DNA from 3 places in the Paraglaciecola sp. 2405UD69-4 genome. Region 1 is predicted to be linked to each of the others. Evidence: predicted binding sites of a transcription regulator. Region 1 holds the regulator's gene; each other region holds the start of a gene.
The links. The regulator sigma-54, encoded in region 1, starts transcription at its own class of promoters, with help from an activator protein. The targets are predictions, from matches to a motif close to GTTGGCACGNNNNTNGNNT.

Region 1 (7,557 bases):
ATCGCTAAAAAAGCATTCCATGAAGGGAATGTTGTGATAAAACAAGGCTCGTTAGAGCTTAAAGCTGATGAATTAGAGATTGATGCAAGTGCTGGAGACGGCAAAGAAATATTCATTGCCACGGGCAATCCAGCAGAGTACTCCCAACAACAAGAAGACGGCAGTATTGTCACCGCAAAAGCGAACAGAATTGAATATAAGCGTGAGTCACGTGCACTGTCTTTGTCAGGTGGAGCGCAGATTGAACAAAATGCAAGTAGCGTGAAAGGTGAATCTATTGTGTTTAATATGGAACTTGAACAAATTATTGCTCAAGGTGACGAACAAGGCAGCGTGCCAGTCATTACAACTTTTCAGCCCGTCTCCAAAGAAAAGTCAAACGCAAAAAAACAACAGGATAAACAACCTTAATGGCCTTATTAAAAGCTAGCCATTTAGCAAAATCATACAAGTCTCGACAAGTAGTACGGGACGTTAGCCTAGAGGTTTCAACCGGGCAAATAGTTGGTTTACTTGGGCCAAATGGTGCGGGAAAAACTACCACTTTTTATATGATTGTAGGTTTAGTACCTTTAGATAAAGGTGACATTTATATTGATCAACAAGAATTAACCTTACAGCCCATGCATGTGCGTGCTAGGCAAGGTATAGGTTATCTTCCACAGGAAGCATCAATATTTAGAAAGCTCACTGTATACCAAAACCTAATGGCAATATTGCAGACTAGAAAAGAATTGTCTAAAGAACAAAGGGAACAACAAGCAGACGCGCTACTAGATGAATTCAATATCAATCATATTCGTAATAGTCTAGGAATGAGCTTATCAGGTGGCGAAAGACGCCGAGTAGAAATAGCAAGAGCACTAGCAGCAGATCCTGATTTTATACTTTTAGATGAACCTTTTGCAGGGGTTGATCCTATATCAGTTAACGATATTAAAGTCATAATTCAACATTTACGAGACCGTGGTTTAGGTGTTTTAATAACAGACCACAATGTACGGGAAACCTTGGATGTATGCGAAAAAGCTTACATTGTTAGTCACGGTGAATTAATTGCGTCGGGTACGGCGGAAGATGTTTTAAGTGATCAACGTGTAAGAGATGTATACCTAGGTGAACAATTCAGGCTATAGTTAGCACATACGTTAACTCGGCTGATAAACACATTACATTAAATATAAGAAGTGAATGAAACCCTCTTTACAGTTAAAATTTAGCCAACAGCTCACAATGACACCTCAGTTGCAGCAAGCTATCAAGCTGTTGCAGTTGTCTACTTTGGATTTGCAAACTGAAATTCAAGAAGCCCTTGATTCAAATCCATTACTTGAAGTTGAAGAGCAACACGACAATGCCAGTGGCGATAAAGCACTTGAAACCAACCACTCTGCTGACTCAGCAGAGAAATTAAGCGAGCAACAAGAAGTCAACGTTGACAGCGTAGAAGCTGGCGATGCTCTGCAAAATAATGATATCCCTGAAGATTTACCTTTAGACAGCACTTGGGACGAATACCTAAGTGCATCATCTGCCCCAGCTCCAACATCATCCTCATCGAGTTCAGGCTCAGCCAGTGATGATGAACCTGTGTTTCAAGGGGAAACCACAGACAATATTCAAGACCACCTGCTGTGGCAAATGCGCCTCACTCACTTCAGTGAAACAGATGTCGCCATAGCAATGGCCATCATTGACTCTATTGACGAAGCTGGTTATTTAACGATAAGTACAGAAGAAGTGCTAGCCAGCATGGACGATGAAGAAATAGAGTTGGATGAAGTTGAAGTCGTGTTAAAGCGTATTCAGATGTTTGATCCAATTGGCTCAGGTGCGAGAAGCGCACAAGAGTGTTTACTTATTCAACTAAACCAATTTTCTCCTGATACACCTTGGTTAGAAGAAGCCAAGATGTTGATCACCGACTATTGTGATCTCATTGGTAGTAAAGATTATCGAACCTTAATGCGCAAAACCCGCATGAAAGAAGACGAATTACGTGAAGCAATGCGCTTACTACAAACTCTCAACCCAAGACCAGGAACAGCCATAGTTACTGGTGAATCTGAATACGTAATTCCAGATGTATCGGTTGCCAAAAAGAACGGCCGATGGACAGTAGAGCTCAACCCAGACAGCTTACCAAAACTTAATGTAAATCAGCAATATGCGGCCATGAGCAAGAGTGTAAAAAGCTCAACTGACAGTCAGTTTATTCGCTCGCATCTCCAAGAAGCTAAATGGTTTATAAAAAGTGTTGAAAGTCGTAACGACACCCTACTTAAAGTCTCTAATTGCATAGTTCAGCAGCAAATGGGGTTTTTCGAGCATGGTCCAGAAATGATGAAACCTATGGTGTTAAATGATGTTGCCGAAATGGTCGACATGCATGAATCCACCATTTCACGAGTTACTACTCAAAAGTATATGCACACACCACGTGGTATCTTTGAGCTTAAATATTTCTTCTCAAGCCACGTTGCCACAGAAACAGGTGGCGAATGTTCTTCTACGGCTATACGCGCTTTAATTAAGAAGCTAGTCGCAGCAGAAATGCCCAGTAAACCACTAAGTGATAGTAAAATTGCTCAATTGTTGGCCGACCAAGGCATAATGGTCGCGCGGCGGACAATAGCAAAATATCGGGAGTCCTTAATGATACCCCCGTCAAATCAACGTAAGAGCCTACTATAGGCGCATTAAAGAAGGAAAAGGCGATATGCAAATTAACCTTACCGGTCATCATGTAGATATTACAGATTCTTTGAAGAACTACGTCGACACCAAATTCACTAAGTTGGAACGGCATTTCGATCATATCAATAACGTACACGTCATTTTAAATGTAGAAAAGCTAACCCAAAAAGCAGAGGCAACTTTGCACCTCAGTGGTACTGAAGTATTCGCAACATCAGAACATTCTGATATGTATGCTGCGATAGATGGATTAATAGATAAGCTCGATAGACAGGTGTTAAAGTACAAGGAAAAGCTACAACGCCACTAACTTAAATTCCTTACAACAATTAGAATATGCCAATGGAAATTAAAGATATCCTTCACCCTGACTGCACCTTGTGTGCAGTTCAGGGAGCAAGTAAAAAAAGAATCCTGGAACATATCAGTGATATTGCTAGTCAACACTTACTAGAAATAGATCAAGCCACCATTTTATCTTGCCTTATGTGCCGAGAAAAAATGGGTAGCACAGGGATTGGCAATGGCATAGCTTTACCCCATGGGCGCCTTGAAAATCTAGAAGAGGTGATTGCAATAGTTGTTACCAGCGAAACGCCTATCAACTATGAAGCTATAGACAATGCTCCTGTTGATGTTTTTTTTGCAATATTAGTTCCCACAGATAAAGCTTCAGAACACCTTGGTACTTTATCGGCAATTGCCGAAAAACTAACAAATAAAGAAACGCTGAAAATGATGCGTGCCGCCACTACAGACGAAGAACTATTCAAGGCTGTAGTCGAATGAAACTTATCATTACTAGTGGTCGCTCTGGCTCTGGCAAGTCTGTAGTACTAAGATCTCTAGAAGACCTTGGGTATTATTGCGTCGATAATATCCCAGTTAATCTGCTCCCCACATTAATTCACACGGTAGTAGATGAATACCAACAAGTAGCTGTTAGCATTGATGTTCGAAACCTCCCTAAAGATCCAAATGAACTAGTAGAAATTCTTAACTATCTACCGGAATCTTGGGATGTGACCATTCTTTACCTTGATGCCAGCGACGATATTCTAATAAAACGCTTCAGCGAAACAAGACGATTACACCCATTATCAAAACAAAATAAATCCTTATCCGCTGCAATTCAGGCAGAAAGCCAACTGCTTGCCCCTATCGCTGAGCGAGCTGATTTATATTTAGATACAGACCAATTATCGATACATCAGTTAGCAGAACTAGTGCGAGAAAGGATTTTAGGCAAAAAGAGTTCAAGGTTAGTATTGGTATTTGAATCTTTTGGATTTAAATATGGAACACCAAAAGATGCCGACTATATGTTTGACGGGCGATTTTTACCCAATCCCCATTGGGAGCCAGATCTAAAACATCTCACAGGTTTAGATGCCCCAGTACAAATTTTTCTAGGCTCACAGCCAATCGTGACTAAGTTTATTTGGCAAATTCAAAATCTAATATCCACTTGGCTCCCCCACTTAGAAAGAAACAACCGTAGCTATGTCACCATTGCCATTGGCTGTACAGGTGGACAACATCGCTCAGTTTACGTGGCAGAAACCCTTGCGAAAGCATTTACAGACTCACATCCTGATGTACAAATACGGCATCGCGAACTAAATCGCTAAGCCTTACAAAGAAGAACGCTATGGCCACATTCGAGAAAACATTACTGATTGTCAACAAGCTTGGACTTCACGCTAGAGCTGCCACGCAACTGGTTCAGTTAACCAATAAGTTTGATGCTGAGATCACTTTGCATCTTGGCGAAAAAACCGCTTCAGCTAACAGTGTGCTTGGTTTAATGATGCTAGAAGGCAATCAAGGCAAAGAGATTAGATTTGTGAGTGAAGGACCAGACGCCAAAGAGGCGTTAGATGCAGTGGAAATATTAGTGGCAACTCGCTTCAATGAAGATGAGTAAACGAGTATTTATCTGTTAAAAAAGAGCTAGCTGCCTCCGCATCCCAATTCAACTTTTACCCCAGCAAATTTAAAAAGTATCTCCCCGAACTAGCAGACATTCAAAAACCTGATTGCCACTCTTACTAAAGCGACTAATTTGACGCTTAGTGATAGGATAAGCCCATAAGAAGACATGTATCTAAAAGGTAAATTTTGTGGACCTAAGTGATAACCTATTAATGGATTGGCTGCCCGCATTAGTCACTTTATGTTTTTTTGGCTTTGTAACTTGGCTAAGTCAAAAGCTCATGCTCATAAGGCAACAGCATAAAGGCAATGAAAACACCTTTTCTCGCCAAGTAGTAACGCTATTGCTATTACTTGTGGGCTTAATCAGTGTGGTGATTTCACTGCCCTTAAAGGAAAATCTTGAGATACAAATCCTTAGCTTGATAGGCTTAGTTTTATCTGGATTATTAGCATTTTCCTCTACGACTATATTCGGGAACTTAGTCGCCGGTACCCTACTTCGCTTTACTCAACCATTTGGCACAGGTGATTTTATTCGCATCAATGGTACTTTTGGCCGTGTCACTGAGCTGGGTTTATTCGATTGTGAGGTGCAAACAGAGTCACGAGAGTTGGTGTCTATCCCAAACAGTATATTGATCACTAATGCGGTCACTGTAGTACGCCGCTCCGGTACCATTATTTCTGTTGAGTTATCCTTAGGCTACGACTTACATCATAGTCGTATCGAGGAATTATTGTTAAAAGCAGCCGAGCAAAGTGGCCTTGAGGACGGCTTTGTCCATGTAACCAAGCTAGGAGATTTTTCTGTTAGCTACAAAATCAGTGGTTTGCTCGTTGAAGTTAAAAACCTGCTAACTGCACGTTCCAATCTACATAAGTATGTATTGGACTGCTTGCATGATAACGATATTGAAATTATGTCTCCTAATTTCATTAGCCAACATGCAGGTCCTGATGCTAAACGCATGATTGCTCACTCTCCTGCATTTAAAAAGGTGAAAGATGAGTCTATTGCTGAAGACTTGATTTTCGATAAAGCAGAGCAAGCTCAACAAATAGAAAATGACAGGCTCGATATGTTGCAAAGAATCGAGCAGCTAAAAGAGAGCCTTAAGCATGCAGAGAAAGATAAGCAGCAACTTATTGACGCTGAAATAGAACAGCTAAAAATTAAAGTAAGCGAATTAAAAGAGGTTGCCGAGGACCCAGACAATAAATAAAACTACTTTCTTATTTAAAGAGATAGGAAGTGATTAACTTCCTAGATAAAGCTAGCTTCATCATACTGTATAAAAAGTGCGTAAATATGTACTGACCAAAGGCCGTGCATCCATTACACTATTTGTCGTTATGAGCCCTTGTAACACTGTTTCTTTTTAACCCTCAATATTGGATACATATACGTTAACTATGCCAGACACCTTTGAATCCAAAAGCATTCGTAGCCAACGTCATGCTATAAACGAAGCATTACAGCTTGGCCAAAACGACCTCGCCACAGAGTTGTTACAAAGCCTACAACCCTGTGATATTGCTCTTTTATTGGAATCAAGCCCAAGCCGCAACCGAATAGATATTTGGCAGCTTATCTCCCCTAGTTTATATAGTGATGTGCTAGAGGAGTTATCCGAAGACGTTCGTAATGGCATATTAGATACCATGCAGCCAGATATGGTATCCGATTTGTTAGAGGAGATGGATACGGATGACCTAGTAGACACCCTACGAGGCCTTCCTGAGGCTGTCTCACAAGACATTTTAGCAGCTATGGATGAACAGGATAGGCAAAGAGCTGAACTCGGCCTGTCATATGGTGAAGACACAGCTGGCTTTATCATGAACACAGACGCCATCACACTGCGTCCCAAAATTAATGTTGATGTGGTTTTAAGATATCTACGTTTAAAAGGTGATATTCCCGAGCACACAGATACCCTTTACGTGGTCGATAGTGAGGACAAGCTCATGGGTGGCGTTGCCCTCACAAAATTAATTACCGCTGCTCCCGACACTCCAGTAGAAACGCTAATTAAAGACTCAGAAGCAATTCCTGTTGATATGGATGACGGTGAAGTTGCCAATCTCTTTGAGCGCTATGACTGGTTATCTGCCCCAGTGGTAGATAAAAACAATCAATTAGTAGGCCGAATCACCATAGATGATGTTGTAGATATCATTCGAGAAGACGCTGAACACTCCATGATGAGCATGGCAGGGCTAGAAGATGAAGAAGATACCTTTGCGCCTGTAATAAAAAGTACCCAACGCCGTTCTATTTGGCTGGGAGTAAATTTATTTACTGCCTTAATGGCTGCAGCAGTTAGCGATATGTTTGAGGCAACCTTAAGCCAATTAGCGGTACTTGCTATTTTAAATACAATAGTACCTAGTATGGGTGGTGTTGCTGGTAATCAAACTCTCACCCTAGTGATAAGGGGTATGGCCCTAGGGCATGTAAGTTCTGCCAATGCTAGGTGGTTAATCAGTAAAGAATTAGCCATTGGCTTTTTGAACGGCATTATTTGGGCTGTACTTATTGCTTCGGTCATCGCTATTTGGAAACAAGACTTCATGTTAGGTGCTGTCATAGCATTTGCAATGATGATCAATATGGTAGCTGCAGGATTAGCAGGGGTTACCTTACCCATGCTCATGAAAAAATTAAAAATAGATCCTGCCTTAGCGGGCAGTGTAATACTCACAACTATCACAGATGTAGTAGGAATTTTCGCTTTTTTAGGAACGGCTACATGGTTATTAATGTAGGAACGAATGAGCAACATAAAAACTATCCCACTAACGCTAATAGCGCTATTTGCATTTGCGGCAAACTCAGTGTTTTGCCGCTTGGCGCTAAACTCTGAACATGTACCTCCATTAGATTTTACTGTAATTCGGCTAATGTCAGCAGCCTTTGTG
Region 2 (7,557 bases), on a different contig from region 1:
TCATACGCTGTTGCTCTACAAATGACGTCAATAACTCATCCATCATGACCATTAACTCAGTATCTCCATTAAGCTTAAAAGGTCCATGGTCTTTTATTAGCTGTATTCCCTCTGATTTGACATTTCCAGCAACAATCCCAGAAAATACCTTCCTTAAGGCAGCGGCTAAATCAGCTTTTGGCTGTTTAAAGTAAAGATTTAAAGTTGACATGCTGGCGTGATCAGGAACAAAGGGAAGTTGGAAATCAGATGATATTTTTAAGGACCAATTAAAGTCATAAGAGTCACCAGTAGTCTTTCTATATTCCCTAACGTTGCTTTGGCTTTGTTTTATCATATAGGCAACTTTTGCTGCATCCCCTACAACTATTGTGTATAAACTTTGAGCCTCACTACCAAGAGTTTTCCCTATAAAGTGGTCTATGGCCTCAAAGTATGATTTGCTTTGCTCTGGTCCAGTTAAAATGATGGGCAGCACTTGTTCTGAATTTTGAGGATTGAGCATGACGCCAATGATGTAAAGTAGCTCTTCTGCTGTGCCAGCTCCTCCTGGAAAAATAACAATCGCGTGGGAAAGCCGTAAAAACGCTTCGAGGCGCTTTTCGATATCAGGCATGATGACAAGCTCATTAACTATCGCATTAGGTGGCTCTGCAGCGATTATGCCAGGCTCCGTTAGTCCTAAATATCGGCCGTTTTTATATCTTTGCTTGGCATGGGCTATGGTTGCACCTTTCATTGGGCCCTTCATTGCTCCTGGTCCGCAACCGGTACAGATATTTAATTCCCTTAGCCCTAATTGATAGCCTACTTCTTTAGTGTATTGATACTCTGTGCTACCTATTGAGTGTCCTCCCCAGCATACAACTAGGTTCAATTCACCAGAACTCTTAATTGCCTGTGCATGGCGTAGCATGTCAAATACGCTATGTGTGATGTAGCTTGATTCAAGGTTTTCAGTAAAGGATTTAGCAGAATATTTGGTGCCCATATGCAATAAATCTCTAAGCACAGAGAAAATATGTTCATGGACACCTTTAATTAGCTTTCCATCTACAAAAGCATGGGCAGGAGGGTTAACCAACTCCACTTTAACGCCTCGCTCGCGAATAATTAGGTTAACAGCAAAGTCTGGATGAGGTGAGAATATATCATCACTGTTGTCAATTTCTGCTCCGCTATATAAAACAGCTAAACAACAGTCACGAAAAAGTTGATAAAGCTCACTGTCTGCAGACTGGCTTAGCATATCTACTTCTAGTTGGGATAGCTGACTCATTGCTCCTACAGGATTTAATTGAATGCTTTTCATACTCACCTTATATTTCGGTTGTTGCGGGCGTTTATCACTAAATTAGTGTTGCTTTGTTATTGCCTAGCAAGCCTTAGTTCTGGATAAATGTTTTCAAAGTTGCTTCTGAAGGGGTTTATGTCTAAACCGCCTCTTCTAGTGTAGCGAGCGTACACGGTAAGCTTTGAGGGTTTACAATAACACATGATATCCCAATAAATGCGTTCTACGCATTGTTCATGAAACTCATTGTGTTGCCTAAATGAAATTAAGTATCTCAATAAACCTTCTCGATCGATTTTGGGACCTACATATCGAATAAATACGCTTCCCCAGTCTGGCTGGTTAGTGACAAGGCAATTGGATTTCAGAAGATTACTGCTTAAATCTTCCTCAACTATATCCCCATTAGAAAAAAGGTTGGAGCTGTCCATCAAATAATTATCAATCTCTATATCTAAGCTATCTAAATTCGATGAAACAAAATTAGATATTCTTAAGTTTGAGAATGCCTCAAGTGGGGCAACCTTTACCTTTACTTCTTCGCCAGCACAACTCGACAAGTCTATTGTTATGGCTTGGTGCACGGCTTCAATAGACTCAAATTTACTCTGGTTAAAGCTGTTTAGGTACAACTTAAACGATTTAGATTCAATTAGGTTTGCAGATGTAGCGGGTATGTCACACTGTAATATTGCTACTTGAGGCTTACCTTTTGGATTTAGCCAAGACAATTCATAACCATTCCATCTGTCACAACCGTGAAATGGCAATTGGTTAGGTAAGTTTAAATCGTCGCGATTCATACTACGGGGAACTGGTTGTAATAAGCTCGGAGTATATGTCTCTAGGTATTCAGTTTTTTTTCCTAAACCTAATGAAGCGAGTGTTGCTTCTTTATCAATAGGTGTATTCACGGTTACTCTTTTTGCTGATTGTTATTTCGAAAGTCTACATTATGAAACATAGCACCTAAACCTCAATGTGTTTTTTATTCTTCAAAATGGTAAATTTAGGCTTAGTTTGAAAAAGTTAGGTGCAGTATGGGTAGTTCGGTATCAATAGCGTTAGAAAAATTTATAGAAAAATATCTTGAGCAGGGAGCCAAAGATCCTGAGCTATTATCAATTGACTATGATCCTCAGTGGCCATCTTTATGTTACATGTCCTCAGCAAAAGATGGCAACAGTGTGCCTTGGGAACCAATTAAACGTGCAGATGGAGGCGACTTTAGTGATATCGAGAAAGCATTAGATATTTCTATCCATAATGACTTGGTCGATTTTTATACTGGCTATTGGAGTGATAATTTAAACGCTAAAATATCTGAAGACACTGTGCAGTTGTTGCAACCTTGGAATGATGACGACTTTATTCGATTACAACAAAATTTAGTTGGGCACGTGTTGATGAAACGAAGGCTAAAGCAGCCAATTACTTTATTTTTTGGTTTGACTGATGATGATGATTTTATTATTACATTAGATAATCAATCTGGGGAGGTTATGTTAGAGCAGGTAGGTATGTTACCAAAAAAAGTTTTAGCCCCCAATTTAGCCGCCTTTCTGAGTAGTTTGGAGCCAAATTTTACTCGTTAAATTTACTTTTTAATAACGCTATTTCATTCATGATAGTTTCGAGTTGCCTTTCTAAGTGACTCACTCTTTGTTCTAGCAATAGCTCAATTGCTGGCTTTTCCTCTGGTTCAAATTTGACAAGGCTTGGCTTGTATTCAGGGTTGGCTTTCCAATGCTTAATTGCTTGTATTACTTCAGGTATGGGTAAAGGTCTTGCTGCTGAACTTCTTATTAGTGCCACCGAAGGAGTTTTCCCTTTATGGTGGATCTCATGGCAAAGGTTCATAATATAATCGATATTACTCATTTAATTGGTCAAATTTCCTAAATATTAAGTTTAATCACTAAGCAAACCCTATCAAATTACCTACTGATTTTTGATATTTCTATATAAAACAATGGGTTATATGTTTGGCTCTGTTTTTGAATAATCAGTGTAAATCATTGTTTTTATATATTAACAGACTAAGGAATTTAAAATGAAAAAATGGGTTATTACAACAGTATTGTGTTCTTCATTGGTGTTAAGTGGTTGCGTTATCTCAGTTGATGGAAATGGGGATTATAAACACTCTTCATCTTGGCAAGACAGTGAGAGAAAAAACCGTAAACATATAGCAAAGTTACAACCTAATACTAGCTATGAACAAATACTAAGTTCAATGGGGACAGCGGACTTTAATGAGTTCTATAAAACAAATGAGGATAGCTACCGCGTTCTTTATTACCGTACTCAGAAAGTAGAGAGTGATGGTGTAACTACAAAAGAAGAGTGCACTCCTTTGATATTTAAAAACGGAATACTAGTGGGCTGGGGAGATAGCGCTTATAAGATGATCAATGAGTAATATTTGCTAATGAATATATAGAGCTTCTGGCTAGGAATAATTTTTTTGTCACATTTATTTAACATGTCTTGGTGTTTGAGGTAGAGTAATCAAAAACGCATGGGGGCATAACATGAGTACCTTGTTAAACAATCAAGTAGAAGAAGTTAGCAACATTAAAGCTGTGTACTTAACTGCTGAAGATTTAAAAATAGCAGCCTCAATTCTTTACCAAGCGTATCATGATGATCCCCTCTTTGTTGATATCTTCCAATACAATAAAGAGGGGTATGAGTCTCGATTACGTTCCACTATTAGAGAAGAGTTACATGCGTTCTGGGCTGCAAGGCAGCCAATGATTGGATTGTTTGTAGATAACAGGCTCACAGCTGTTACATGTTTGGTTACCCCTGAAAATCAATTAAAACCTAGTCGGTTTTGGCATTGGCGCTTGAAGATGTTGTTAACTGCAGGTTATTTAGGCACCAAGCAGATGATTGAAAAGGAAGCACTGGTTAGAGAGCGGGTCCCAGCGAAGCATTATCATATGTTGTCTTTTATTGGAGTACACCCAGATCATCAGCACTCAGGGTTAGGACACGTACTTATGAGTGCAATAGAAGGGATCATGTTAGAAGACCAAGAGAGCGAAGGTGTAGGCATGTATGTGACTTTACCTAAATGTTTATCTTTTTTTGAAGATGGAAACTATTCTATGGTTGAAGAATTAGCCTTCGGTAATATTAATGGGCACTTAATGTTCCGTCATAGAAAAGCCTCATAAAATCAGTGTAAGAATTTAGATATATCTTTGTAAGATATTTCGTACAAGCTTGTAAGATAAGTCGTCAATTTACCAATAGCATTAACCTACGCGTTATTTAACCAACTGTTTTATAACAATAATTTTTTATTTGTTCTTGTTAGACTTCTTTATATTTTATTTTTTGCAGATTTGCTCCTAGTTAAAATCCTTAAATCCTCTATCTTTAACTCGTCACAAGGAAACACGACGAGTCAGGAAGACATACGGATAGACTGGATTGCTAAGGGACTAAGCAGATATTGCAAGGCTGCAATATTTAGGGACTGGAGCTCAGGATGAGAGCTTTAAAAGGACGTAAAGCTGAGGGATAGGAATACAATGACGTAGATTTGCTTTGGATGGCATTCATAGGGATTTGGACACGCTTGGATGGCGCCCCTAAGGACTGTGGGATGGAAGGGATAAAGGATACACTCAGGATGAGTGGCTCATTAGGAAAAATGAGATGTAATGGAAAGGGTAGAAAATGGATTTTAGGACAATTTGCAATGGATAGCTGAGAAGGAACTTCAAAATTCTACCAAAAGGCATATCTTGATCTTCAAGTTATGCCTTTTTCATTTTTGGGCACCCATTCGCTTTAATCTATTTTATATGCGGGTGTATCAATTTTAGTTAAACGTAAACCAATCATAGATACATTTCCTTGATAGCTATCTTCTCCATTACCAGAAAACTCGAAGTTAAAATCTGTGTGAAGATCAAGTTTGCCGTGATGGCTCTTTATTCTTGTCTTCTTTCTCGCCACACTTATTAGTTGCATATTTTGGTTATCACAATATTGTTGCAAGGATATTTTTACTTGTTCAGATATTGCTCTGATTCGCCAAAATAAAGCAAATACTCCTAGTATAGAAATCAATATTATTAAGTCATATAGGTTCATGATGGGTTATTGTCCAAATACTTTACCAATAGCTGTTGTAAGGTTAGGGCTTTTATCTGGCCAACGGAGGACGCTTAGCATAACTTGTCGAATTTCTGGTATTTGTACTAAGTCTGCATAAAGTCCACCAAAGTACTCAGGTGCACATTTTGCTAAACCTTCAATAAATATTGTCAAAATATCTTGGTTAACTAGCGCTTTCCAATGCCTTGCTGCTATTAGCATTAAAATAGTTGGGTTTTCTCCCGCTTCACTTTTCAATACACAAAGAATGAAGGCATGAAGGGATTTGCTATCTTGGCTTTGACTCAATGCTCGTAAAGAGGATTGAAGTTTATCCAAGTTATTTGACTCTTGTTGAGCCCAGTTAATAATGAATTCACTTAGCTTTGCATTTACAGGGTGGTTTTCAAGGGATGAGCACAGCGCAATTTGTAACTGTTGTGCTAAATGTTGAAAGTTAGATAAAAATATTTCCTGAGTGTTTGGGTTGTTTAGTGATGCACAAAAGTCTGTAATACCCTGCAAAGGTATATCTCGCCAGTCTTGTTGAGCTGGCTTTTCGATATGTTGAAGGGCGGTTGTTAAATGTTCTGAGAAAGGCAGCTCTAACTTGGCTTTACACAGGCTATTAAAGTCCGCCAAGAGCTGCTGGCCTGGTACAAATGTAAATGGGTTATCAGGTAGCTGATTATTCGGATTAGCTTCGTTGTTTAAGGTTTCTCCTAATGCTTCGACTACGATTTGTAAAAATTGCTGCCTACCTGCTTCTATAACAAGCCCTTTTTCATCCAGTGGTAATTTAACAAACCAAATATAGTGTTCGCTGCTGGCTGACTTGTTGAAGAACAGGAGTCCGAACCAAGCATGTTGCTGCCGAGGTCTTGGAGCTGGCACCTGAGCTCTTTCAATTTCTAGAAACTCTTGGGAGCTTATGCCTTTTATGCCTCTTGCCATATCAAACACGTGGCATTGGGTGCCAGCGTGCAATAAAAATTCACTGATAGTATTTATGTGACTCATGGTATTCTTATACTTGAAATTAGAATTAGATTGTAAGCTTTGGAGTTTTTACTCTGGATAAAAGCTTAGTCGAACAATTAGATTATTGATCATGCCATGTAGATACTCAGAAGTCGAAATTCTGCTTAAAAAATTAAAAAAACAAATGCTCATTAGTGATTTATGGTCAGACGTTTCACCATCTGAGGCTGCGTTGGGGAGTCAATTACCTTTTGCTTGTGATCACATGCCCTTTGAAAATTGGTTGCAGTTTATATTTATTCCCAAAATGATGGCAATAGTCATTTCAAAAAATGAATTACCAGTTAATTTGTCTTTGATGCCGATCGCAGAACAATCTTTTGTAGGACGAGCTTCTATTAGTAATGTATTGGAAGCTCTCGCTGAAATAGATAATAAGTTTGCAGAGTTTGTGAGGAGTTAAAGTGCACTTAGACGTGATTTACCAAGATGAATATATTGTTGTCATTAATAAACCATCAGGTCTTTTAGTGCATCGTAGCTTGATTGACAAACATGAAACTCAATTTGCTATGCAAATGTTAAGGGATCAAATAGAACAGCATGTTTTTCCGGTACATCGTCTTGATAGGCCTACTTCTGGGGTACTCGTTTTTGCGCTGTCTTCAGACATCGCTCGAAAATTAGGTGAGCAATTTTCACAGCAAACGATTAGTAAAACCTATTTAGCTATTGTGCGAGGTTTTGCTCCACAAGAAGGAGTAATTGATTACGCATTGAAAGAAAAGTTGGATAAAATCGCAGATAAAATGGCGAAGCAAGATAAACCAGCTCAAAGTGCACAGACATACTTCACTCGATTAGATACTTTTGAACTGCCTTACGAGGTGAGTAAATACCCAACGGCTCGATATTCATTGGTAAAGCTAATGCCAAAAACGGGACGGAAACACCAACTTAGGCGCCACTTAGCTCATATTAACCACCCAATTATTGGTGATACTACCCATGGAGATGGTAAACATAATCGTTTTTTACGAGAGACGTTTGGGCTTCAGCAGTTGGCATTAACCTGTAAATCCATGGAAATTAAACACCCTGTTAGCTCAGAGGATTTGTTTCTTCAATCCCCCCTTGATTCACAGATAATGAGCCTTCTTAAACAG
Region 3 (7,557 bases), on a different contig from region 1:
ATTGTTTGCATAGTGTTTCTCCGTTGGTTTCATTGGAGTAACGAAGCAGCAACAGAAAAGGGGTTAAAGTATTTTAAAAAAATTTATCACAGCTTACAGAAACTCCATTTTCTATAAGCTGTGATGTATTTTACTTAAAACTGATATTGAACGCCTACACTCAAGGCTTGGCCTTTGGTGTAGTAGGTCGCTAAGTCTTGATAGTCTTCGTCAAGCAAGTTTTCAACACGTGCAAACACAGTAAGATCTGAGTTAATTCCGTAACGAGCACTTAAATCGACAACTTGGTAATCATCCATAGGTACGCGTACCGATTGAAATATCGTACTGTCATATACAGAGTCTGTGAAATCTTTCACAAAGCGTACATTGGCAGAGACAATCAATTTTTCGATTTGGTAATTAAGTCCAATGTTAGCTAAGTGCTTGGGACGCCTGATACGTTGCTCGCCAGTCGTGTCCTCAGTATCGTTATAGGTATAGTTACTGGTAAGGCGCAAAGATTCTGTTAAAGGAAGATCTGCAATGATTTCTACACCTTTAGAAAACACTTTTCCTGTTTCTTGTATGTAACCAGAAAAACCAGCTAAATCAAACTCTAAGCTGTCGGTAATAGTTTGGTCGAAATACACCACTTCATAGTGAGAGCCATTTTGTAGATTGTACTCAAGTGCGACTTCATAACCCTTAGTTGTCTCTTCTTTTAGCGGGCTATCAGTAGCCGGCGAGAAGGCAAAGGGGCCATTATTGTAGTCAATTTCCGATAAACTTGGTGCCCGGAAACCTGTTCCATAGGCAGTTCGTAGTTTTAGCTCATCTTCACCAAACTCCCAGATATAAGCACCACTTAACCTAACACTGGTATGTTCACCAAAATCTTCATTGTCATCATGACGCACGCCTGCTGTGACATATAAGTTATTAATCCATTGGCCTTGATACTCTAAATAGTAGCCTTTGCTTATACGGCTAAGATCAGATGAGCTAATGACCTCTTTTTCCCAATCTAGACCATAAACAAGTCCATTGTCATCGTTAAAGTCGGTATTTCCAATATACTCCAAACGTTCTACGTTACCTTTTGTAAAGAAGCTTGAAAGGCCATCAGTGAAGTTTTCTCGCTCTACTATGGTTTTAGCATATGCAAATTCATGGGAGCTAAGGTTTGTAGTGTAATTAGCTGTCAGTCTTAAATTACTTTGAGTGAACTCGGTTTCACAATCGTTTGTCCCAATGGCTGAAAAACAATTATCAAACTCTCCGTCGCCTGTGGTGTTACGCAGTACCACTCCTAGTTTTAGATTGTCTTTGACTTGCCAACCTAAACGAGAATGTATACTGGTATTGTCGTAGCCGTCTTCATCAAGAGTGGCATCATCGGTACGAGAGTTAAAACCATCGGTTTGATAGTTAGAAGCTGACAGGTAATAATCAACAGTGTCGGTACTACCACCTACATCAGCAGCTAGGTTGCTAGTGCCGTAACGGCCAAACTCAGCATTAATATTGCCAGACAAATCTTCGCTTCCTGCGCCACTTAAGATATTGATTACGCCACCTGCGTCAGCGCCATAGGCTAGCCCTTGTGAGCCTCGTAAAATTTCTACTCGCTCGATATTACTACTTTGTAAATGGGTAAGCTTAGGGCCAACTTGAGTACCGGTAGGATCGGAAATATCCACCCCATCAATACGTACTAATGTACGATAACCTTCTTCACCACGAATACGTAACGAGGTGGTAGAACCAGCCCCACCTGTGTCAGTAACGCCAATTGCTGGTTGGACTTTTAATACATCGGCAAGGTTGTTGTAACCTCTAAGTTCAATGTCTTCTTTGGTGACGACAGATACAGACGTGGCAATTTCTCTAAGTGGCATAGCAATACGACTAGACACCACAACCATTTTTTCTATGTCTTGTTCTTCGTTATTCTGCTGTATATTTTCTTGTGCAAATAATGGGCTGGCAATTAGGGCTGCGCTGACCGATAACGCGAGTGATGTAAGTTTCATAAAATCCTCAATCTTATCTTTAAAAAACGATTGAGAGGGGTGGGTAAAGAATTGCGTGGTTTGTGATGTATAACAAACGCCATGTTTAGGTAATCAAACAAGGTCACCTAAGAATATGTGCATTCTAATGAAGCCCGCCGCTCCATACGTAAAAATAGCTATTTACTTAGGCCGGTGTCGGGCTTTAATGCGAATTTGCATATTACCGTTGCGGGGGCAGCAGTGGAATTTCACCACACTTCCCGTTTACCCTATCCAGTTTATTTGTCAATAAGTAAATAAGCGATAGGCACCTAGAATAGTGGCGTGCAAGATACGTTTAGTTAAGGATATTGTCAACGGGGTTTACACCATTGATATATAAAAAAACACCTGTCGAATGACAGGTGTTTAATAAGCTTTTTTAAACTAGCCAAGCCAAGCCAAGCCAAGCCAATGAGATGACTAAACTGGTTCTTATTTTTTAAGTCTACGCAATGCTAGGCCCATCAAAGCTAAGCCTAAAATAGCGGGGGTAGAAGGTGCGGGTACTTCCTCTGCTCCAACTACTGCCCAAGTACCAATCAATCCAGCACCTCCTATATCGTCAATGCTGTCTGCTGGGGCGTAAACGTTTCCGCTTTGTGCACCGTTAAGGGCACTAACATACATAGCTGACGTAACAGCCCAGTTTCCTTGCCCACTAAAGGCGAGTTCTCCTGCGGTAAATGTCATTGAAGGGTCATCAGTAAATGTCCAAATATTTAAGCCGGTATCAGCAAGGTGGCTATAAATCAAGGGGATGCCATTACTTGTATTGTTTGCACTGCTAAGATTGCCGGATGTTAAATATGTACCACCTAATACTTCAAACGACGAGTCAAAAAAATCAGTTAGTAAAAATCCTGTAAAGTCACTGCCACTGACAGTTGCAAGTGAGGTACCTGATGTAGCACTAATGGTAATAGAGTTTTCAACACTAAGGTCAACTTGTAAAACGAGTACTGCATTGGCAAAACTACTAATTGATAACGCTATACCTGCAACTGCCATTTTTAACATTCTTACGTTCATATTGAATTCCTATGTTTAAATTAGTTGGTACTAAATTATTATTACACTCCATATAAAGCAATTTTATAAAGCGATTTTCGAGCCAAGATTTTTTATTTGTTTTCTTTCAATTGGTTATGGATTTTTTGGGTTTTTATTCTAAGGGCTTGTAAAATAAATTGACATAAAGGCGTTAGCATTTAGTTCAAATCTAATTGTTTCTTTGCAGTCAGTTCATTCGTCAATAACGCTTTTCTATTTTCTTAGTCTTGGTAAAACTGACGGGCTGAGTCTATTTGTTCACACAAAATTTTAACTTCATCCAGCATTCGGGTGGTAAGTCTGTGAGTTTTGTCAGGATCAGGATGTAAAATAAAGTTGTTTTTGGCCGCCGGAATATGTTGCCACTGCTGCCAATCCAAGCCGTCTGGACTATCACTGCTGTGTGGATTGGGTTGTATTACCACTTCAGGGAGTGTGGTGAGCACTTGTTCTAACCCAACAATGGGGTAGTCGTCTAATGCGTCAGCAAATGGGTTGAAGCCCCCACATAATTCTACTTGCTGTTGTAACAAGGCGTTATTTGCCACTGTACGAAGTGGTCGCGACCACATTTCGTAAAATATTTTGACGGGAGTCAGTTGGCTATAGGTTTTTTTGAGGGACGTTAATCTTGTTAAATATTTGGCTGCTAGTGCTTTTGCGGCCTCATTACGTCCGGTTAATTCACCTAGCATGAGAATTTCAGCTGCCACATCTTCAAGTTGAGTGGGGGCAGTGTACACGACCTTGAGATTATATTTTTCTAAACGGGCCAAGTCATCTGAGGGGTTACCGGTTTTCCAAGCAATAATAACATCGGGATTAAGCTGTAGTATTTTCTCTATTTGCAAACGAGCGTAATTTCCTACCCGCAGAATATTGTTAGCATCCTCTGGGTAATCTGCATGGGCAGTGGTACCTATAATTTGCTCTGCTGCACCAATGGCATACAGAGATTCAACCAAATGTGGGGCCAGTGCAATGATCCGTCTTTGCTGTTTTTGCTCATCAGTTAAAGGGGAATTTGTTTCAGCTAAGCTAGGTAAGCTGATAATGACAAATAAAACCACTAATAAAGCTTGGGGTAACTTCACCAGTCGATCCCCTTTTGGGCTTTTATACCCTTGTCGAAGGCATGTTTAACTGGGCGTACTTCGCTTACTGTATCGGCTATTTCGATAATCGCCCTATGACAAGCTCGACCAGTGATTACCACATGCTGGTCTTTTGGCCTTGCAGTTAATGCCGCTATTACCTCATCTAAGTCTATGTATTTGTAGGTGATCATATAGGTGATTTCATCTAATAAAATCACATCTACACTTGGGTCTTGAAGTAGAGTTTTACTATAGCTCCAAGCTGCTTGCGCGGCTTTAATGTCAGTTTCTTTGTCTTGGGTTTCCCAGGTGAAGCCTGTGCCCATTACATGAAATTCTACGCCATTTTTTTCTAGTAGATCGCGCTCTCCGCACTCCCAGCCACCTTTTACGTACTGCACTACTTTAGCATGTAAACCATGTCCTACTGCCCGGGTAATAGTGCCAAATCCAGAGGTTGACTTACCTTTACCATTACCGGTTAAAACCAGTAGTAACCCTTTATCTTGCTGTGCAGCGGCAATACGTTCATCGACTTTGGCTTTTTGCTGTTGCATACGTTTTTTGTGGCGAGATTTATCTTCTTCTTGACTCATGTTAGTGATTCTTCTTCATTTGTGATGTGATAATAGTTGTGATTTTAGACCAATCTAAATGGGCTTCACAGGCGTCTGCTAAGCGATCTAATTCATTGTCTTGTTGAATGTCATAACTTTCTAATTTATCTGTTGTCGCACCAGCCCATGCCAGTATTTGCTGGAGAACTTCAGGGCTATCGAACATGCCATGTAAATAGCTTCCTGCCACTTGATTGTCGTCGCTAACACAACCTTCAAGTTGGCCGTTATCTAAGCGACAAAATCCTGCAGCATCGGCTGCTCTGGTACTTTCGCCCACATGGATTTGGTAACCTCTAATGGTCAGCCTTTTCTCTGCTTGGGCATTTAGTAACAACTCCCCGGTACTCTGAACGAGTTGTTTTTCTGGTTGTAGTTTGGTGTTTATAGGTAAATACCCTAAAGCCTGTGATGCGCCTTTTTTACCTTCGATACCATTTGGATCGTCAATGGTCTCGCCCAGCATTTGGTAGCCGCCGCATATCCCCAGTAGTTTGCCTGAGTACCGCAGGTGTTTTGCTATGTCGCAGTCCCACTTTTGCTGTTTGAGTAAAGCTAAGTCACCTCTGACATTTTTACTGCCAGGTAAAATAATTAGATCACAGCTAGGGATGGCTTGTCCCTGTGGGACGAATAGTAATTCTACCTGTGGATGGAGCCTTAGCATATCAAAGTCAGTGTGATTACTAATTCGTGCAAATACAGGCACAGCTATACGTAGGCGAATATCATGGTTGTGGACATTTTGATTTGCTTGAATGGCATCTTCTTCAGCTAGTTGTAAGTCCATCAAATAGGGTAAAACACCTAACACTGGTTTATTGGTGTATTTTTCTAGCCAGTCTAAGCCTGTTTGTAATAAGGCTATGTCCCCTCTGAATTTATTGATAACAAAACCTACAACACGGTTTTGTTCACTTTTTGATAATAATTCTAATGTACCGACTAGGTGAGCAAATACCCCGCCTTTGTCAATATCAGCCACAATTATCACAGGGCAGTCTACCGCTTCTGCGAAGCCCATGTTGGCTATGTCACCTTCACGTAGATTTATTTCTGCTGGGCTGCCAGCCCCCTCAACCATGATAACTTGGTAATCATTTGACAAGCGTTCATGAGATTCTAAAACGGCTTGCATCGCCACTTTTTTGTAATCGTGATATGCCTTGGCTTGCATATTACTAATGGCTTTACCGTGAATGATTACCTGTGCGCCTGTATCACTACTGGGTTTGAGTAAAACTGGATTCATATCAACATTGGGCAGAACTCCTGCAGCCTGAGCTTGCAGGGCTTGAGCTCGTCCTATCTCGCCGCCATCAGCTGTAACTGCACTATTGAGTGCCATATTCTGAGGTTTAAAAGGTGCCACTTTATAACCTAAGCGTTTTAAACAACGACAAAATCCCGCTACGAGTAGGCTTTTACCTGCATCTGTTGTGGTGCCTTGGATCATTAAGGTGGCAGCTGCGCCTTTGCTATTTTGCTTTAGATTAGAACTAGGCAAAGTTTTCATGTCCTACGTCTGCGGGTAAGCCTATAAAGTCTACTCTTGGTAGGGCTCCTTCATAAGCGGGTATGGTGATTCTTGTTAAACTGCCATAACCTATTTGCAATTGGCTGTACCAAGCACCATCTTGCCAATCAGCGGGTAATACATGACCTAAAATTTGCCGTATCACTCCGCCATGGCACACCACTAAGTTACATTGATTTTGGCCGCTCTGTAGCAGTGATGACCAAGCCTTGATTACTCGAGAATGGAAGCCTTCTAATGATTCTCCTTTAGGAGGTGGGTGTTGTTCAGGGCTTTGCCAGAACGATGTCATCAAGGGCCAGTGCTGCGATTGATCATCAAATTGAATACCATCCCATTCACCAAAATCACATTCCTGAAAGTCTGGTTCAATTTTTACATCCAATTCATGGATACGAGCTATTTCTGTGGCAAAGTCACTGCAACGTCTCAGTGGTGAGCTAATTATGTTGTCTAGGTACAGCAGTTTTCTTGTTTGTTGTCGCATTTGCCTTTGGCCATTTTCACTCAATAACACATCAGTACGGCCGTATAAGGCGGCTGGTCCGTCAATTTCACCATGGCGTAAAAGGTTGATTTGGGTTGGCTGTTCAGACTTAGCCTGTTCTGTCATTGTGCTGCTCCTTTAAGTACCATGGGTAGTCCTGCTGCGACAAAGGTCACCTTGTCGGCTTTCTTTGCTAATTCTTGGTTTAACCAGCCTGCTTGATCAACAAACTGACGGCTAACTTCTCCCATAGGAATAACCCCTAAGCCAACTTCATTTGCTACTAAAAATATGTCACTTGGGTTGGCTTTTAGAGCAATGATTAGGTTGCTAAATAAGGCGTTAAAGTCCTGCTCTGGGTTAGAAAATAGTTGATTGTTTAGCCATAATGTTAAGCAATCTATAAGTAATACTTGTGGTGGAGCTTCAGTGGTTTTTGCAAGAAACCCCTCTAAATCTAAAGGTACTTCGGCTAAGCCCCATTTTTTTGGGCGTTCTGCTTTGTGGTGTGCTATTCGTGTTTGCATTTCAGTATCAAATGCTGTGGCTGTGGCCACATAGGTCACGGCTAAGTTAGACGCATTACTCAGCTTGAGTGCTTCATTTAAAGCAAATCGAGACTTTCCACTACGAGCTCCCCCCAGTATTAAATGGATCAATGTTTATCCTTGTTTGCTAGATTTATGAATAGGTATTTGCATCAGTGGGCGTTTGCCAAAATGATGGTGTA

Region 2: ACMUMK_RS11605 (DUF3192 domain-containing protein) is a predicted target of sigma-54. The motif match lies at 3,279-3,297, and genes of this name have one in related genera.
Region 3: ACMUMK_RS05045 (PEP-CTERM sorting domain-containing protein) is a predicted target of sigma-54. The motif match lies at 3,137-3,155, and genes of this name have one in related genera.

Annotation. Positions count from the first base shown of each region.
Region 1 covers NZ_JBLIXM010000003.1:147,664-155,220, reverse strand. Annotated here, with positions in the region: gene lptA (lipopolysaccharide transport periplasmic protein LptA) at 1-411, shown strand, start outside; gene lptB (LPS export ABC transporter ATP-binding protein) at 411-1,136, shown strand; gene ACMUMK_RS12870 (RNA polymerase factor sigma-54) at 1,192-2,694, shown strand; gene hpf (ribosome hibernation promoting factor) at 2,720-3,007, shown strand; gene ptsN (PTS IIA-like nitrogen regulatory protein PtsN) at 3,040-3,486, shown strand; gene rapZ (RNase adapter RapZ) at 3,483-4,328, shown strand; gene ACMUMK_RS12850 (HPr family phosphocarrier protein) at 4,349-4,624, shown strand; gene ACMUMK_RS12845 (mechanosensitive ion channel domain-containing protein) at 4,821-5,858, shown strand; gene mgtE (magnesium transporter) at 6,049-7,404, shown strand; gene ACMUMK_RS12835 (DMT family transporter) at 7,411-7,557, shown strand, end outside.
Region 2 covers NZ_JBLIXM010000002.1:1,145,166-1,152,722, reverse strand. Annotated here, with positions in the region: gene ppnN (nucleotide 5'-monophosphate nucleosidase PpnN) at 1-1,312, opposite strand, end outside; gene queF (NADPH-dependent 7-cyano-7-deazaguanine reductase QueF) at 1,369-2,208, opposite strand; gene syd (SecY-interacting protein) at 2,335-2,889, shown strand; gene ACMUMK_RS11610 (hypothetical protein) at 2,879-3,175, opposite strand; gene ACMUMK_RS11605 (DUF3192 domain-containing protein) at 3,348-3,716, shown strand; gene ACMUMK_RS11600 (GNAT family N-acetyltransferase) at 3,829-4,479, shown strand; gene ACMUMK_RS11595 (DUF3301 domain-containing protein) at 5,102-5,383, opposite strand; gene ACMUMK_RS11590 (DUF3549 family protein) at 5,414-6,430, opposite strand; gene ACMUMK_RS11585 (YqcC family protein) at 6,522-6,854, shown strand; gene truC (tRNA pseudouridine(65) synthase TruC) at 6,856-7,557, shown strand, end outside.
Region 3 covers NZ_JBLIXM010000001.1:1,137,202-1,144,758, forward strand. Annotated here, with positions in the region: gene ACMUMK_RS05035 (energy transducer TonB) at 1-11, opposite strand, end outside; gene ACMUMK_RS05040 (TonB-dependent receptor plug domain-containing protein) at 135-2,015, opposite strand; cobalamin riboswitch at 2,167-2,327, opposite strand; gene ACMUMK_RS05045 (PEP-CTERM sorting domain-containing protein) at 2,472-3,068, opposite strand; gene ACMUMK_RS05050 (cobalamin-binding protein) at 3,311-4,183, opposite strand; gene cobO (cob(I)yrinic acid a,c-diamide adenosyltransferase) at 4,180-4,782, opposite strand; gene ACMUMK_RS05060 (cobyric acid synthase) at 4,784-6,319, opposite strand; gene ACMUMK_RS05065 (histidine phosphatase family protein) at 6,303-6,953, opposite strand; gene cobU (bifunctional adenosylcobinamide kinase/adenosylcobinamide-phosphate guanylyltransferase) at 6,950-7,486, opposite strand; gene ACMUMK_RS05075 (adenosylcobinamide-GDP ribazoletransferase) at 7,528-7,557, opposite strand, start outside.